Regions from separate parts of the Paenibacillus sp. JGP012 genome, predicted to be linked through region 1. Evidence: riboswitches for the same ligand, from Rfam matches in the RefSeq annotation. Region 1 holds a riboswitch; the other holds the start of a gene.

Region 1 (7,820 bases):
TGGTATCCACGCACGTCCGGCAACTGCCCTGGTTAATACAGCAAACAAATTCAAAGGTGCTGAATCCTTTGCAGAAGCTAACGGCAAAAAAGTGACATTGAAATCCATTCTGGGCGTTCTTTCCCTCGGTCTGGAGCAAGGTGACACCATCAGCATTATCGTTGAAGGTGAAGGCGAAGCAGAAGCTCTGCAAGCTTTGACTGACGTTATGGTTAACGAAGGGTTGGGCGAAATTCATGCTTAATGTTTCCGGGATCGCGGCTTCGGCGGGTATCGCTATCGCCAAGGCGTTTATCTTGGAGCATCCTGACTACTCTGTAGAAAAACGCCAAATTAACGACGTTGACGCAGAGATCGCTAAACTCGACTCGGCTCTGGGCAAGTCCCGGGCTGAGCTCGAAGCGATCAAAGAGCGTACTTTACAAGAGCTTGGCGAGAAAAAAGCTGAAATTTTCGCATCGCATTTGCTCATTCTGGATGACCCGGAACTGATTGATCCGGTAAAAGCCAAAATCGCTGATGAAATGATCAACGCAGAATTTGCACTTAACGATACAGCATCGCAATTCATCTCCATGTTCGAAAATATGAAGAGTGCATACCTGCAGGAACGTGCGGCAGATATGCGTGACGTGACTAAGCGTGTGCTAAATCACTTGCTTGGCATCGACTTCATGAGCCCGGCGGAGATCAGTGAAGAAGTGATTGTGCTTGCGGAGGATTTGACACCTTCCGATACAGCTCAATTGAACCGCCAGTATGTTAAAGGTTTCGCGACGAACATTGGTGGACGGACTTCTCACTCTGCAATCATGGCTCGTTCGCTGGAAATTCCGGCTGTAGTCGGAACGAAGGACATTTTGTCTCAAGCGAAACAAGGCGACCTGATCATTGTTGACGGTCTGGACGGCCACGTTCTGGTTAACCCTACAGACGACGTAGTTGCTGAATACCGCGCCAAACAGGAACAGTATGATGCACAGCGTGCGGAGTGGAGAAAACTGCGTGACGAACCGACAGTTACAGTGGACAACGTTCATGTGGAGCTTGCTGCTAACATCGGTACACCGAATGATGTAACAGGTGTATTGGAAAACGGTGGCGAAGCCGTAGGTTTGTACCGTACCGAGTTCTTGTACATGGGCAGAGACAAGCTTCCTTCCGAAGACATTCAATACAATGCTTACAAAGCGGTACTTGAAAAAATGGAAGGCAAACCGGTCGTTGTGCGTACACTCGACATCGGTGGTGACAAAGAGCTTCCTTATCTGGATCTGCCAAAAGAAATGAATCCATTCCTCGGCTTCCGCGCAGTTCGTCTGTGTCTGGACCGTCTGGATATCTTCCGTACACAATTGCGTGCGTTGCTGCGTGCAAGTGTACACGGAAACCTGCGTATCATGTTCCCGATGATCGCAACACTGGGTGAATTCCGTGAAGCAAAAGCTGTCCTGCTCGAAGAGAAGGAAAAGCTGGTCGCTGAAGGGATTGCTGTTTCCGACAGCATTCAACTCGGTATCATGGTCGAAATTCCTTCAACAGCTGTAATGGCGGATCAATTCGCCAAAGAAGTGGACTTCTTCAGTATCGGTACGAACGATCTGATTCAGTACACGATGGCTGCTGACCGGATGAACGAGCGTGTATCTTATCTGTACCAGCCTTACAACCCGGCCATTTTGCGTTTGGTTAAAATGGTTATCGATGCAGCGCATCGCGAAGGTAAATGGGCTGGCATGTGCGGTGAGATGGCAGGAGATGAAACAGCAATTCCATTGCTGCTTGGTCTCGGACTGGATGAGTTCAGCATGAGCGCAACTTCCATTCTGCCAGCACGCAGCCAGATCACCAAGCTGTCCCGTGCGGACATGCAGGAGCTGGCAGCCAAAGCGTTGGAAATGCAAACCGCTGAACAAGTGGTTGAACTCGTTCAAAGCATTCAAGCGTAATTTTGCCGGAGTTTCCTCCGGATTTGAGGTTTTCTTTTTCCGAATTAAAGGGCTGCCTTGGGCAGCAATATCGCCGGTGTCCACGAATAAAGTGGGTGCCGGCTTTTTTTGTTTTCACGCTTGAAATGGTAGTCGCGATGCACGCTACAAATAAATGCAAAAAATCCCCTTGCACAGGGAGGTAATACCTCATTACGTACAAGGGGATGACATACAGTCAATAAACAGTACATGGGCTAAAAGTTATAAATCAATGCTCAGCTGCAAGCACAATTCAGTACAGGTTTACGTGCCGCAGTCGTTTCATCCAGTCGCGTGACGGGTGTGCCATAGGGTGCATTCAGCACTACTTCAGGTGTTTCTTCCGCTTCCTTGGCGATGCGAATCATCGTATCAATAAATCCGTCGAGCGTTTCTTTGCTTTCGGTCTCGGTTGGCTCAATCATGATACATTCCTCAACATTAAGCGGGAAGTAGATTGTTGGCGGGTGATATCCAAAGTCCAGCAGACGCTTCGCCACATCCAGTGTGCGTACACCGTACTGCTTCAGTCCGCGTCCTGACATCACAAATTCATGCTTGCATACACCCGGATAAGGAATCTCATAGTGAGGTGCGAGACGAGCCATCATATAGTTGGCGTTCAGCACGGCACATTCGGATACACGGCGCAAGCCTTCTGGACCATAGGTACGAATGTAAGCATAGGCACGAACCAGGATGCCGAAGTTGCCATAGTAGGCTTTTACCCGGCCGATGGATTGATCTCCTTCATAATCCAGTGCATAAACACCCTGAACATTCTGAACAACCATCGGTTTGGGCAGGAACGGGATCAGACGGCTTTTCACACCGACCGGACCTGCACCCGGTCCGCCGCCGCCATGCGGGGTGCTCATCGTTTTGTGCAAGTTCAAATGCACCACATCAAAGCCCATATCCCCTGGCCGTGTAATGCCCATAATGGCATTGGAATTGGCTCCGTCGTAATAAAGGAGGCCGCCAGCCTCGTGTACGATCGCCGCAATCTTTTGAATGTCCTTCTCAAACAAGCCGAGTGTATTCGGATTTGTCAGCATCAAGGCAGCGGTATCCGTTCCAACCGCTGCACGTAGCGCCTCCAGATCAACAAGACCATCTGTACGGGAAGGGATCGTGACCGTTTCGAATCCAGCCACCGTTGCGCTGGCCGGGTTTGTACCGTGAGAGGAGTCGGGCACGATAACTTTGGTACGAAGCTCGCCGCGACTTTCGTGATAAGCGCGAATCATCATCAATCCGGTCCATTCGCCATGTGCTCCCGCAGCGGGCTGAAGGGTTACGGCATCCATGCCAGTCAGCCCGGCCAGATCCTGCTGTAACGTATACAGCAGTTCCAGCGCACCTTGAAGGCTCGATTCATGCTGGTAAGGATGGATTTTGGCAAAACCGTTATACCGGGCAACATCCTCGTTAATCTTCGGGTTGTATTTCATCGTACAGGAGCCAAGCGGGTAAAATCCGTTATCTACCCCGAAGTTGCGGCGGGATAATGCAGTATAGTGGCGAATGACATCCACTTCAAATACTTCCGGCAAGGCTGCAGCTTCTGAGCGCAGCATTTCCCGGGGAATCAACGTGTCGGCATCCAGACGGGGCACATCACATTCCGGCAGGGAATAAGCTACGCGGCCCGGGCTGCTCAATTCAAAGATCAATGTTTGCTCGGGAGCAGCCGATGATGCAGTTTGCAGATTGGCAGCTGCGGATTGCACACCAGTCTCGGACTGCTGATTCGCAGGTTGAACTGCACTGGTTGTATCAGAATGTGAATTTGTTTGGCCTTCCGATGAGGCTCCGGCCGCGGTCGCTTTTGTTGTCGTTTCCTGAGTCACAGTGATCCCTCCAATACACGTGCGAATTCGTCAATCTCTTCTTTGCTGCGACGTTCGGTAACGGCGATGAGCATATGTCCTGCAAGCTCCGGATAGTCCTTCCCAAGCTCATAACCACCGATGAAGCCTGCATCCAGCAGCTTCAGCTGGAGGGCATCCACATCGGTTCCTTCGGGCAGCTGGATCACAAACTCGTTAAAGGTAGGAGCTGCGAAAGTCAGGCTTACACCCGGGATCGCTTTGAACTTCTGGAGCGCATAGTGGCTTTTCTGTAAATTCAGGTCAGCGACATCTATCATGCCCTGTCTTCCCATGGTGGACATGTAAACGGAAGCACTTAACGCGAGCAAGGCCTGATTCGAGCAGATGTTGGACGTCGCTTTTTCGCGGCGGATGTGCTGCTCGCGCGCTTGCAGCGTCAGCACGAAGCCACGTTTGCCGTTGCGGTCGGTCGTCTGACCGACAATGCGACCGGGAATCCGGCGCATGTGAGCCTGGGACACGGCGAAGTATCCGCAAGTGGGTCCGCCAAGCGAAGCGGCGATTCCAAGGGGCTGCGCATCGCCTACTACGATGTCGGCACCCAGCTTGCCTGGCGCTTCCAGCAGACCGAGCGACAGCGGGTTGGCGCTCACAACGAGCAGGCCTTTGTGTGCATGCACAAGGTCGGCGGCCTGCTTTACATTTTCCACAGCACCGAAGAAGTTGGGGCTTTGAATCATGACTGCTGCGGTGTCGTCCGAAATGGCTGCTTGCAGGGCATCCCAATCCGTCACGCCATCCTTGTAACCAATCTCTACGATCTCCAGACTCAAGCCATGTGCATAGGCCTGTAATACTTGACGGGCTTCCGGATGAACGGTACGGGATACGATAAGCTGTTTGCGGCGTGTGGCAGCTGCGGCCAGATTACCTGCTTCAGCAAATGCGGTTGCACCATCATACATGCTGGCATTCGCTACGGCCATACCCGTCAGCTCACAGATGTAGGATTGAAATTCGAAGATCGCTTGCAGCTCCCCTTGGCTGATCTCAGGCTGATAGGGGGTGTAGGCGGTATAGAACTCCGAACGGGAAATAACATGGTTGATGACAGAAGGGATGTGATGGTCATAGATGCCTGCGCCGAGAAAGCTGGCGTGTGTCTCAAAGTTGGCATTTTTACCAGCTTGCTTGGACATGTGACGGGTTAGCGCATATTCATCCAGCTTGGAGGAGACAGGCAGCTCGCCCTGATAACGAATCTCCTGCGGGATGTCTTTGAACAGATCTTCAATCGTATCCACACCAATCGTGGCGAGCATCGCGCTCTGGTCCTGTTCAGTCATGGGGATATAGCGGTGCTTGCTCGTCATGCTTGCTCAGCTCCTTGGGTAGGGGTCTTTGACGTACGTGTCCGTTTATGAAAAGGGGTTCTGACGACCTCGGCTTTCAGCTTTTTGCCACGAATCTCAATCTCCAGCGGTGTTCCCAGTGCGGCATGTCTGGCATCAATCAGGGCAAGGCCCAGATTACGCTTCAAGGTTGGTGATTGGGTACCTGTTGTTACTTCTCCAATCTGCACGTCACCTGTGTAGATCGGATAATGCGGACGAGGAATGCCGCGCTCCAGCACTTCAATGCCAACGAGCTTGCGGGCAGGACCGTCATTTTTCTGCTGCAGCAAAGCTTCGTGTCCGATAAAAGGTCCGGCATTCAGCTTCACAAACATGCCAAGACCTGCCTCCAGTGGAGAGATGGTGGGCGACAGCTCCTGACCATACAAAGGCAGCTTCGCTTCAAATCGAAGTGTATCGCGAGCGCCAAGTCCTGCCGGAACCAGCCCCAGATCCGCACCGGCTTCCATCAATCCGTTCCACACCAGAGCAGCCTGCTCTGCTGATACGTACAGCTCAAAGCCGTCCTCTCCAGTGTATCCGGTACGCGATAACAGCAGGCTGACCCCGCATACGCTGGCATCCTGTACAAAGCGGAAAGGTTCGATAGAATCTGCATCCGTGCCCGCGCCTGTAACTTTGCCCAGAATTTCGACTGCCAGCGGACCCTGCAGTGCAAGCAAAGCTGTCTGCTCCGAAACATTGGTCATGTTCACGCCAGGAGTCATATGCTCTTGCAGCCAGGCCCAATCCTTGTCGATATTGGAGGCATTCACAACGAGCATATAGTGCTGCTCCGCCAGCTTGTAGATCAGCAGATCATCCACTACACCGCCATCAGGATAACACATCAGAGTATATTGGGCCTGGCCCGGTACAATTGTGGTTACATCATTGGTGGTCATGTGTTGTAAAAAGGCTTCCGCCTGCTCTCCCGTAACGGTGAATTCACCCATATGGGACACATCAAACAGCCCGGCACGCTCACGCACTGCTTCATGCTCCTTTTGAATACCGCTGAACTGCACCGGCAGCTCCCAGCCTCCAAAATCGATGCAGCGTACACCTTCATATTGAGCATACAGGGGGAAGAGTGGTGTTCTTAATAAGTCGGACATCCAATCACCTCGTCAAGGGCCGTTATCGGGCCAAGTATAGAAACGCGAAATCTGTGAATCAGGTATAGATGCTAAACAACAAACACATTCATAAGTATTGGATGAAGTCGTTTATGAAAAACACGCTGCCAAGGCCGACGATTCGATATCCTGTATTTCTTTTTTGGGGAAAAAGGAAAAGGACAGGCCAAAGAACCGGCATGCCATATAGCACGCTGTATTCTTAGGCTCTGTCCCTTGTACCTGAGAGTTACCCCGCCGCTAATGCAAACAGGTTTCCCCTTGGGTGATCGTAACGTCCGTTAAGGACGGTTAGATGCTCTCCAGAGTTGCGTCCTGTAAAAGTCCTTTTGCCTGAGAGATTCGCCTCCGCTTGTCGGTGGTTTACTCCTTCGGCGCCGCCTTATGTACATCCCCAGAACGGGTGTCACGGGCAGTCTCTCCCTTTACATTCATCCGCGGTTCATACGTAATGTAATTCACTTCAGTTGCTTCTTTCATTAAAACGTGAATCTGATCATGATGTCAAGAACAATATCATTAAACCTGTTTAAAAGACGAATATTATGTTGTTTATCGGATGAAACGTTCGTATATTCAAAATGAGTGCGTTTACTATGTTATTATTCTCCAGTATATGTAGAAAGAGTTCTTTTTGGTGATGGGACCACAGGCATGAATTTCGAATAAATTGTAAGCTATCTTGACATTTGAATGCGAAATATTTACGCTGTTGTTTGGGGAAAAGGTAAAGGTCAAAGAACGCATGCACTCATTATTGAAGAAGCGAGGCGGATATGGATGAGCGAATTGAGAAGTGATTTCCTGTACAGTGAAGAGCATGAGTGGGTGCAAACCGTTGGAGAGGATACCGTTCGGATCGGCATTACCGAGTTCGCACAGCATCAGCTGGGTGACATTGTGTTTGTAGAACTGCCTGACCTTGAAGCAAGTGTCGCTGCGGCCGAGAGCATCGGAACCATTGAATCGGTGAAAACGGTGTCGGATTTATTTTCGCCTGTTAGCGGTACGATTGTTGCAGTCAATGAAGCGCTGCAGGACTCGCCGGAGCTGGTAAACAGCTCTCCTTATGAAGAAGGCTGGATGATTGAAATCTGTGTTGAGGGAGATTTGCAGGCGGCTCTATCCGCACTTCTGAATGCGGATGCTTATCGGAAGCATATTGAGTAGAAGATGTACTGCCTGATCGGATTGATTTGTACTTACTGACATATATATTATCATATAACATTAAAAAATGATGTTCTTTGAACCTGTGTGGGCTGCCAGCTCATGCAGGTTTTTTAATGTTTTTGCAGGAGTAGTTGAACGGTTCTTGAGCCATAACCATATGAAATCAGGATAAAAATGGGGAGCGCGGACCAAGCTATGATACTGCTTCCTGTACTGTATATGATCTGGATCATAGCTCCTATAATCCTTATGTATCAAGGGTTCGAAGGAATATGACTACATAAAAACGATTACATAATCTAATGTTGT
Region 2 (7,820 bases), on a different contig from region 1:
ATTCGAACGTTGAGCAATGCTGCGAATGGTGATCTTCTCGAATCCTTCCTGTTTGATCATCTCAAGGGCAGTTTGAAGAATAATTTCTTTGGTTTCATTGTTCTTGTCCACAGCTTTTTGTTCCCTTCTTGTCATATTTAAACAATGTTTAAAACATTGTTTAAATTTATCTTAACACCATAGTTGTCTAAATTCAATAAACTTTTACCAGCATTTGGGGTAACATCTATAATGAGATTTGGCCTGAAATGACAAAAATGCGAGGCTTGAAGCATTGTAATGGGGTTGTTTTCCTTCTAAAACTACAGGCATTTATAAAGAAAGTATTAACTTTACAGAATCTTATGGATTGTTCGCTACACTTTAGGCATGGGAGGATGAAAGCGCAATGACAGACAAGGATAACATACTGCTGGTAGAGGATGACCCGGAAATAGCCCGTATTCTGCTGGATCATCTGCGCCGTGAAGGGTATGCCGTAACCTGGGCATCAAGTGGACTGGAGAGCTGGGAGGACTTCAGAAAGGGGGAGTATCAGCTTGTTCTGCTTGATCTGATGCTGCCGGAGATGGACGGATTCACCGTATGCAAACATGTCAGGTTAATCAGTGATGTTCCCGTATTAATCATGAGTGCATGTCACCAGGAGGAAAGCAAACTGAAGGGGCTCGGCCTGGGTGCGGATGATTATATCACGAAACCCTTCAGTCTGGCTGAGCTTACAGCCCGGATTGAAGCCCACCTGAGCAGATATCGTAGATATCAGGGGAGCCAACCCGGTTCCTCATCCAGTTCTGTTCTTCAGCAGTACAATGACGGTTTATCCATCCACCCGCTGAATCAGCAGGTAATGCTTAATGGTACCGAGCTGCAGCTGACAGGAAAAGAAGGAGCGCTGCTTATGCTGCTGGCTTCGCATCAAGGCCGGGCATTCACGAAAACGGAAATTTATGAACATGTGTGGGGCCAGCCGGCAGAGGGAAGCTCAAGCACAGTCACTGTACACGTGAAAAGCCTGCGGGCAAAGCTGGGAGATGAGCCGCATCAGCCGCGCTGGATTCAAACGGTATGGGGCAGCGGTTACCGCTTTATTGGGGAGCGGATCGAATGAAGCTGAAATATTGGCTGATGCTTGCGTTCCTGATTGTCATGTTTTTGCCTGTGGCCGCGGGTTGGGCATTGTTTTCCTTGTATAACTATTATGAAAGTCAGCGCGCAGTAGCTGAATACGTGGAGTTATCCGGACGTTTCGCTCCCATAGAGAAGGCGCTGGATAATCCAGAGCTGTACCAGCTGCAGTCTCCCGAGCATCATCAAATTCTCCCTGAGCTTGCCAGTGAACAGGTGAGTTTCAATCTGTATCTGCCCTCTGGCATTCGGGTGTACAGTTCTGGCGGGGATACATGGTCATCAGGTGGATACACGATAAGAAGCTCTGAATTATACCGGAACCTGTACAACCTGCAGATTCGTCACCGTACATTTTCGCTGAAGAAGCCGGTCTGGAATCATGGAGAACTGGTGGGCATTTATGAGATAACGATGCTGCGTCAGGATTGGCTTGAAGGCATATCGATTCGAACAACCTGGGTTGTCGGCGGAGCAGTGTTATTCTTTGTACTGTTGTATGGGACGGTGCTGTGGCTGCTATCCCGGAAGCTTTTCTCCCCCATGAAAGTGTTGATGGACAGGATGCATGCGTTTGCCCGTGGAGAAAAACCGGATGGTGTACGGGCAAAAATTCGGAACGATGAGATGGGTACGCTGCTACAGCAGTTCGATTCGATGCAGCAAACGGTCAGGCAGACTCAGGCAGAGGTGGAGAAGCAGCAAAAAGAAAAAGAGATGATTGTAGCGTCTCTGTCTCATGACCTGAAAACACCGTTGATGTCCATCAGTGCTTATGCGGAGGCAATCAGTATGGACAACCGTTCTGAACGATTGGAGAGACAGGAGTATAAAGATGTTATTGCAAGGAATGTTGAGCGCATGAAACAGATGATCGGTGAGCTTGAGATGTATACAGCGCTTGGCTCCAGTGATTCGGAACTGGCTATGGTTGAGGTGGAAGGGGAAGAGTTTTTCGAGATGCTGCTGGGCAGTTACGGAGGACTTGCGGAACGTGATCATTACAACATGCAGGTGTCTGTACGCACGAATCATCTCTACTCGATTCATCCTGAATCACTGATGCGCCTGACCGATAATCTGGTGCATAATGCACTTCGTTATACTCCACCCGAAGGTAGAATCGGACTCGCTGTAATTGATTCAGTGGAGGAACTCCCCGAATGGATGGATCCGTTACTCAGAGCGGAGCTTGACCCTTACAGAACCGGGGCAACGATCCTGGTGATTCAGAATGAAGGTCCTGCAATTCCGCCAGAACAGCTGAAGCGAATCTTCGAGCCGTATGTTCAATATCACAAGCAGGAGAGGCACGGCTTCGCAGGAGGCTCAGGCTTGGGATTAAGCATAGCCAGAAGGATTGCATTAAAGCATGGAGGGGATATGCGCATGTGGTCCTCGGAACAATACGGGACTGCGGCTGTGTGCCGATTGCCGGAACTGTAACGATACACAGAAATTATAGAAGGAGGATGATCGTTTATGATGAAGAAAGGATGGAAGCTGCTCGGAGCTGCCTTGATTGCCACTTCAATGTTAGCAGGATGTGCGGAAAAGGAGGTGCTTGGCATGTCAGGGGATGACATGATTGAGAAGATTATTGCTGCCGAGTCAGAGCCGGCTTCCTACTATGCGGAAGGTCTTTTGAAGATGTGGACGGATGGGGAAATCACAAATACTGTACAGGTGAAGGAATGGGTAGACGGGAAAATAGGACAGCAGCGGGTTGAGACAGAGGAAGATGGAAATGTAAGTTATGCAGTTCATAACGGATCAGAGATTCTGATTTATGAGAAAGAGGCCAAGACCGCTTTTTCAATGGACTCCTCCTCGTTTCAGCAAGAACCTAACCAAACCCAAAAGCAGATGCTTGTCGATCAACTGGAACGGATGCGTGATTCCCACAACGTGAAGACGCTGGGCCAGGAAACGATTCAAGGTCATGAGGTAATCCACATTGAACTAACACCCAAGGATGAAAAATCCCTGTCGATATCGTCCGAATATTGGATAGACCCCAAGAAGTGGATGGTTATTAAAGCGACCAGTACGTACGGGGATACCAAATCGGAGGTGCTGTATGACCTGATTGATTACAATCCTGAATTCACGGACAAGACGTTTACGCTGGACATCCCTGCAGACGTTGAGATCAAAAAGATGAATGATGTGATGAATAACAAGGAAATAACACTGGAAGAAGCAGAGAAGGCAGTGGGTCAGCCGTTCCTGCAATATGCAGGGAAGGATCTGGAATTGTCGAGAATCGAGATGACTTCGTCCGTGAGTGAAAGCCGGGATGAGGTGACGTTATATTATGTGAAGAATAACAAGCCCGAGATCAGTATAACCGTATTCCAGGCACCTGAGGAAAATGTAGATGAAAAACTGCTGCCTGATGAAAAGAACGTGAAGGTTCGTGAGACAGAGGGCTCGTATATGGCGATGATTCGCAATTTGTCATGGAGCGAGGCAGGTCTGCGATATTCGATCATGGGAGAAAATGATTCCTGGACACAGGAGAAGCTGCAGTTGTGGGCGGATGCACTCCAGCTTGCAAAGTCAAGCAAATAATATCCTGTGAATAGGGAGCCTTGAACAAAATCAGTGAACAATGCATATTATTATAGAAACGAAGGAATCCTTACTTTCTGACAGTCAGGGATTCCTTTTTATTACAACAGGCATGTTGCGTCACTTTAGTTGACATAAATTGAGCGACATATTAATCTGTATATGATTGAATGAATGCCAAAAGCGTGATTCGTAATGAAATAACAGAATACAGCGAATGATAACGAGCGGGAGAGACCTGAGCGGACTGCACATAATGTACAGGCCGGGTTCAGGCACCGAAGGAGCAAGCTGTTATGCACCCGGCATAGCGGTTAATCTCTCAGGTAAATGTACCATCGTTGGACGCAGCTCTGGAGAGTGCGCAGAAGAAGCGCCACCCAAGGGGAATATGATTGGTCAGCTCGGAAAACAGGTTGGTACAGGAACGTACTTGACTTTGTTCTGATGCTGCTGCGATCATGAAACTCTCAGGTATCAAGGACAGAGAGAGGGCTAACGGCCTTCTTCTGTCCTTTTTTGATGTCATCATTCAGTAAATCAGGAACATTATGGCGGGTCTTGTCTGGATAACGATGACGAAACCAATTGGAGGGTTACAACGTGCGATTTAAAGATGTTTTCTCAATTATCGGTCCGTCGATGACAGGACCATCCAGTTCACATACAGCGGGTGCTGCAAGGCTGGGCCGTATTGCCTGCCAATGGCTGGGATGCACACCGGAGCGTGCGCGGCTCACACTGTACGGATCATTTGCAGATACGTACCAGGGACACGGGACCGATCTGGCACTCATTGGCGGCCTGCTCGATTATGTTACGGATGATCCGCGGATACCGGATGCAGAGCAGTATGCAGCCGAAGCGGGCATGGAGGTTGAATTTTATACGAGCGGTCTACCTGCTCCCCACCCTAACACGGTTAAGATTGAACTCTGGCATGGTGAACGGCAGTGCTCATTAATGGGGGCTTCCATTGGCGGCGGCAGTGTGTCGGTGCATGCGCTGAATGATTTTCGCGTGCAGATCAGTGGGGAATTTCCAACGTTAGTATTGCGTCATGCAGACAAAGCAGGCGTGCTGGCCTCGGTCACTTCAACAATTAGCTCCTCTGGAGTGAACATCGGGTATATGCAGGTGGATCGAAAGGCACGGGATGGAGAGGCGCTGACGGCGATGGAGATGGATGCTCCTCCGAGTGAAGAGGTTCTGAAAAAACTGCGTTCGCTGGATCATGTGCTGGACATTCGAGTGATTGATCTGAAGAGAGGGGTTGACCCGAATGCGGTTTAAACATTTGCATGAATTAAACGCGATCTGCACAGCCGAGTCCAAAACAATTGCGCAGCTAATGATTGAGGAGCAGGTGCAGGAGACGAACACACCGGAGGCAGACGTGGTGAAGCAGATGTCTGAATACTACCAGGTGATGAAGGAAGCGGTGCGCAAGGGGCTTACAGAGGATACAACATCACGCAGCGGACTGACTGGTGGAGACGGGAAAAAGATGGCCGAATACATTCGCCAGGGGGAGACCTGCTCCGGTGAAGCTTCTGCTCTTGCTATGGCCTACGCTCTGTGTGTATCGGAAGTGAATGCTTCTATGGGGCGTATCGTGGCTACGCCAACAGCGGGCTCCTGCGGTATTATTCCGGGTGTGTTCATCAGCTCGCAGGAACGCTTTGGCTGGACGGATGAACATCTGGTGAACGGACTGTTCTGTGCCGGGGCTATCGGGTACGTCATTGCCAACAACTCATTTATCTCCGGTGCGGAGGGCGGCTGCCAGGCCGAGGTAGGGTCTGCAATCGGTATGGCTGCGGGTGCGATGGTGGAGCTGCGCGGCGGCACGCCGGAGCAGGTCGTGCATGCGGTCGGGCTGGCTTTGAAAAATACACTGGGCCTCATCTGTGATCCGGTGGCTGGCCTGGTAGAGATTCCATGCATCGTGCGTAACGGACTCGGCGCCGTTACCGCACTGGCTGCGGCGGATATGGCTCTGGCAGGCGTACGCAGCGCCATTCCTTCCGATGAAGTGATTGATGTCATGCTGGAGGTGGGCAGTGCGATGCCTAGCCGTCATCGTGAGACAGCGCAGGGCGGGCTTGCCCAGACCCCTACAGGCCGCAAAATGATGGAAAAGCTGGCGAAACCGAAGGCGAAGCGGGCAGAGCCGGAAGACAAACCTGATATCCCAGGTACGGATTAAGGCAAAACAAGACAAACCGAATACAAAAAAACACATGACAAAAGAGCGTTCATCCACCTGTGTAGCAGATCAGGTTATGATGAACGCTTTTTATATGGACTGTCTGCCCCGTTTGTCGACCTGTAGCGTCGTTGTGAACATATACTTAATCCATGCCAGGTGAAGAATCTGGCTATTATTATTGCTCCGCCAGTTCCGTACGCATAACGGCATAGCCATAGGCAGGCAGTTCAATGGCGAGAACCCCTTGGTCTATAGCGGTGCGGTGATTGCCTTCAAACAGCTCGGTCCAGGGCTGATCGCCTGCCTCCAGCTCAACGATGGCGGTTTCCTCTGAGCGGTTGAACAGCACCAGAATGCGCTCGGTATCACTCTTGCGTTCCATAACGAGCTGACTGCCGCCCGCACGGGCTTGCAGGAAGCGAACCGTGCCTTCTGCACGCAATGCCGGATGTGCATGACGAAGGGCAATCAGCTTTTGATAAAAGCTGAGCAGTTCCCGGTCCTGCTTCGCTTCATCCCACTCCATGCATTTGCGGCATCCCGGATCATGGTCCCCGTCGAGGCCAATCTCGTCACCATAATAGATGCAGGGTGCTCCCATATAGCTGAACTGGAACAATGCGGCCAGCTTCATCTTGCGCTGATCTCCCTCGCACAAGGTAAGCAGGCGGGGGGTATCATGACTGTCCAGCAAGTTAAACGCCACCTCGCTGGCCTGAAGCGGATAGCGGGATAACTGGCGGCCTATGGAGTTGGCGAATTGTTCGGCGTGCATCTTATCTTCAACAAAGAAAGCATTCACAGCTGCCGTAAACGGATAATTCATCGCGGCATCAAACTGGTCGCCCTGCAGCCAGGCAGAGGACTCATTCCATATTTCGCCCAGAATGTAGGCGTCGGGATTGGCTGCTTTCACGACACGGCGGAAATCACGCCAAAAAGCATCATCCACTTCATCGGCTACATCGAGACGCCAGCCGTCCGTGCCGATTTCCTTGATCCAATACTCGGCTACTTCAAGCAAGTAGGCTTTGACATCGGGGTTTTCGGTATTCAGCTTGGGCATATGTGGTTCAAAGCCAAACGTCTCATAAGTTGGAATGCCTTCCTTCACGTCCAGCGGAAACTCGTGGATATGAAACCAGTCTTTGTATTTGGATGCCGCGCCGTGCTTCTGCACGTCCAGGAATGGGGCAAATGTTTTGCCGGAATGATTAAATACCGCATCCAGCAGTACACGAATGCCGCGTTCGTGACACAGCTTAACCAAACGTTTCACCGTATCCGCATCTCCGAAGTGGCGATCTACGCGCAGGTAGTCTTCGGTATCGTATTTATGGTTTGTCGTAGCCTCAAAGATGGGAGTGAAGTAGATTGCATTAATGCCCAGTTCGCTAAGGTAATCCAGATGATCCATCACCCCTTGCAGGTCGCCGCCAAAGAAATTGAACGGTGTAGGTTCACCGCCCCATGGTTCAGCCTTCTCGGGATTGATTGCAGGATTACCGTTCGCGAAGCGTTCGGGGAAAATTTGATAAAATACTGCATCCTTCACCCAAGCCGGGGGTGTAAATACAGCTCCTGCATGAATATAAGGGAACTGAAACATCCGGCCCGGATCATCCGGCTCCTCGTCCTGGAAGTCCGTCTCGGTCATCCAGATCTGTTCATCCCCATTTTTAAGCAAAAAAGCATACTTCAATCGACGATACGGAGGTTTCACTTCCCCCTCGTAATAATCAAACATGGAATCTGACGTGAATTTGGTCAACGGCACGATATCCCGTGTTTCCTCCCACGCATATTTATCCCCGGTCAGGGCATAAACCTCGGTCAAGTCATTCTTTTTGGCACGCAGGCGCAGGTGAATGGTATCCTGGTCATAGGCATAGGCCCAGTTCCGTTT

Evidence for each region. Region 1 has a riboswitch for glycine ahead of gcvT (glycine cleavage system aminomethyltransferase GcvT). Riboswitches for the same ligand answer to the same signal wherever they lie in the genome.
Region 2: it holds a riboswitch for glycine, as region 1 does, so the genes downstream of both, sdaAB (L-serine ammonia-lyase, iron-sulfur-dependent subunit beta) here and gcvT (glycine cleavage system aminomethyltransferase GcvT) in region 1, are expected to answer to the same signal.

The regions. Positions count from the first base shown of each region.
Region 1 is NZ_JACHKG010000011.1:84,569-92,388, forward strand. Features, by position in the region: gene HNR77_RS15210 (HPr family phosphocarrier protein) at 1-244, shown strand, start outside; gene ptsP (phosphoenolpyruvate--protein phosphotransferase) at 237-1,949, shown strand; gene gcvPB (aminomethyl-transferring glycine dehydrogenase subunit GcvPB) at 2,207-3,703, opposite strand; gene gcvPA (aminomethyl-transferring glycine dehydrogenase subunit GcvPA) at 3,820-5,178, opposite strand; gene gcvT (glycine cleavage system aminomethyltransferase GcvT) at 5,175-6,317, opposite strand; glycine riboswitch at 6,546-6,646, opposite strand; glycine riboswitch at 6,650-6,773, opposite strand; gene gcvH (glycine cleavage system protein GcvH) at 7,119-7,508, shown strand.
Region 2 is NZ_JACHKG010000021.1:80,967-88,786, forward strand. Features, by position in the region: gene HNR77_RS21810 (TetR/AcrR family transcriptional regulator) at 1-135, opposite strand, end outside; gene HNR77_RS21815 (response regulator transcription factor) at 389-1,111, shown strand; gene HNR77_RS21820 (HAMP domain-containing sensor histidine kinase) at 1,108-2,574, shown strand; gene HNR77_RS21825 (LolA family protein) at 2,611-3,702, shown strand; glycine riboswitch at 3,921-4,049, shown strand; glycine riboswitch at 4,054-4,191, shown strand; gene sdaAB (L-serine ammonia-lyase, iron-sulfur-dependent subunit beta) at 4,306-4,995, shown strand; gene sdaAA (L-serine ammonia-lyase, iron-sulfur-dependent, subunit alpha) at 4,985-5,911, shown strand; gene HNR77_RS21840 (alpha-glycosidase) at 6,090-7,820, opposite strand, start outside.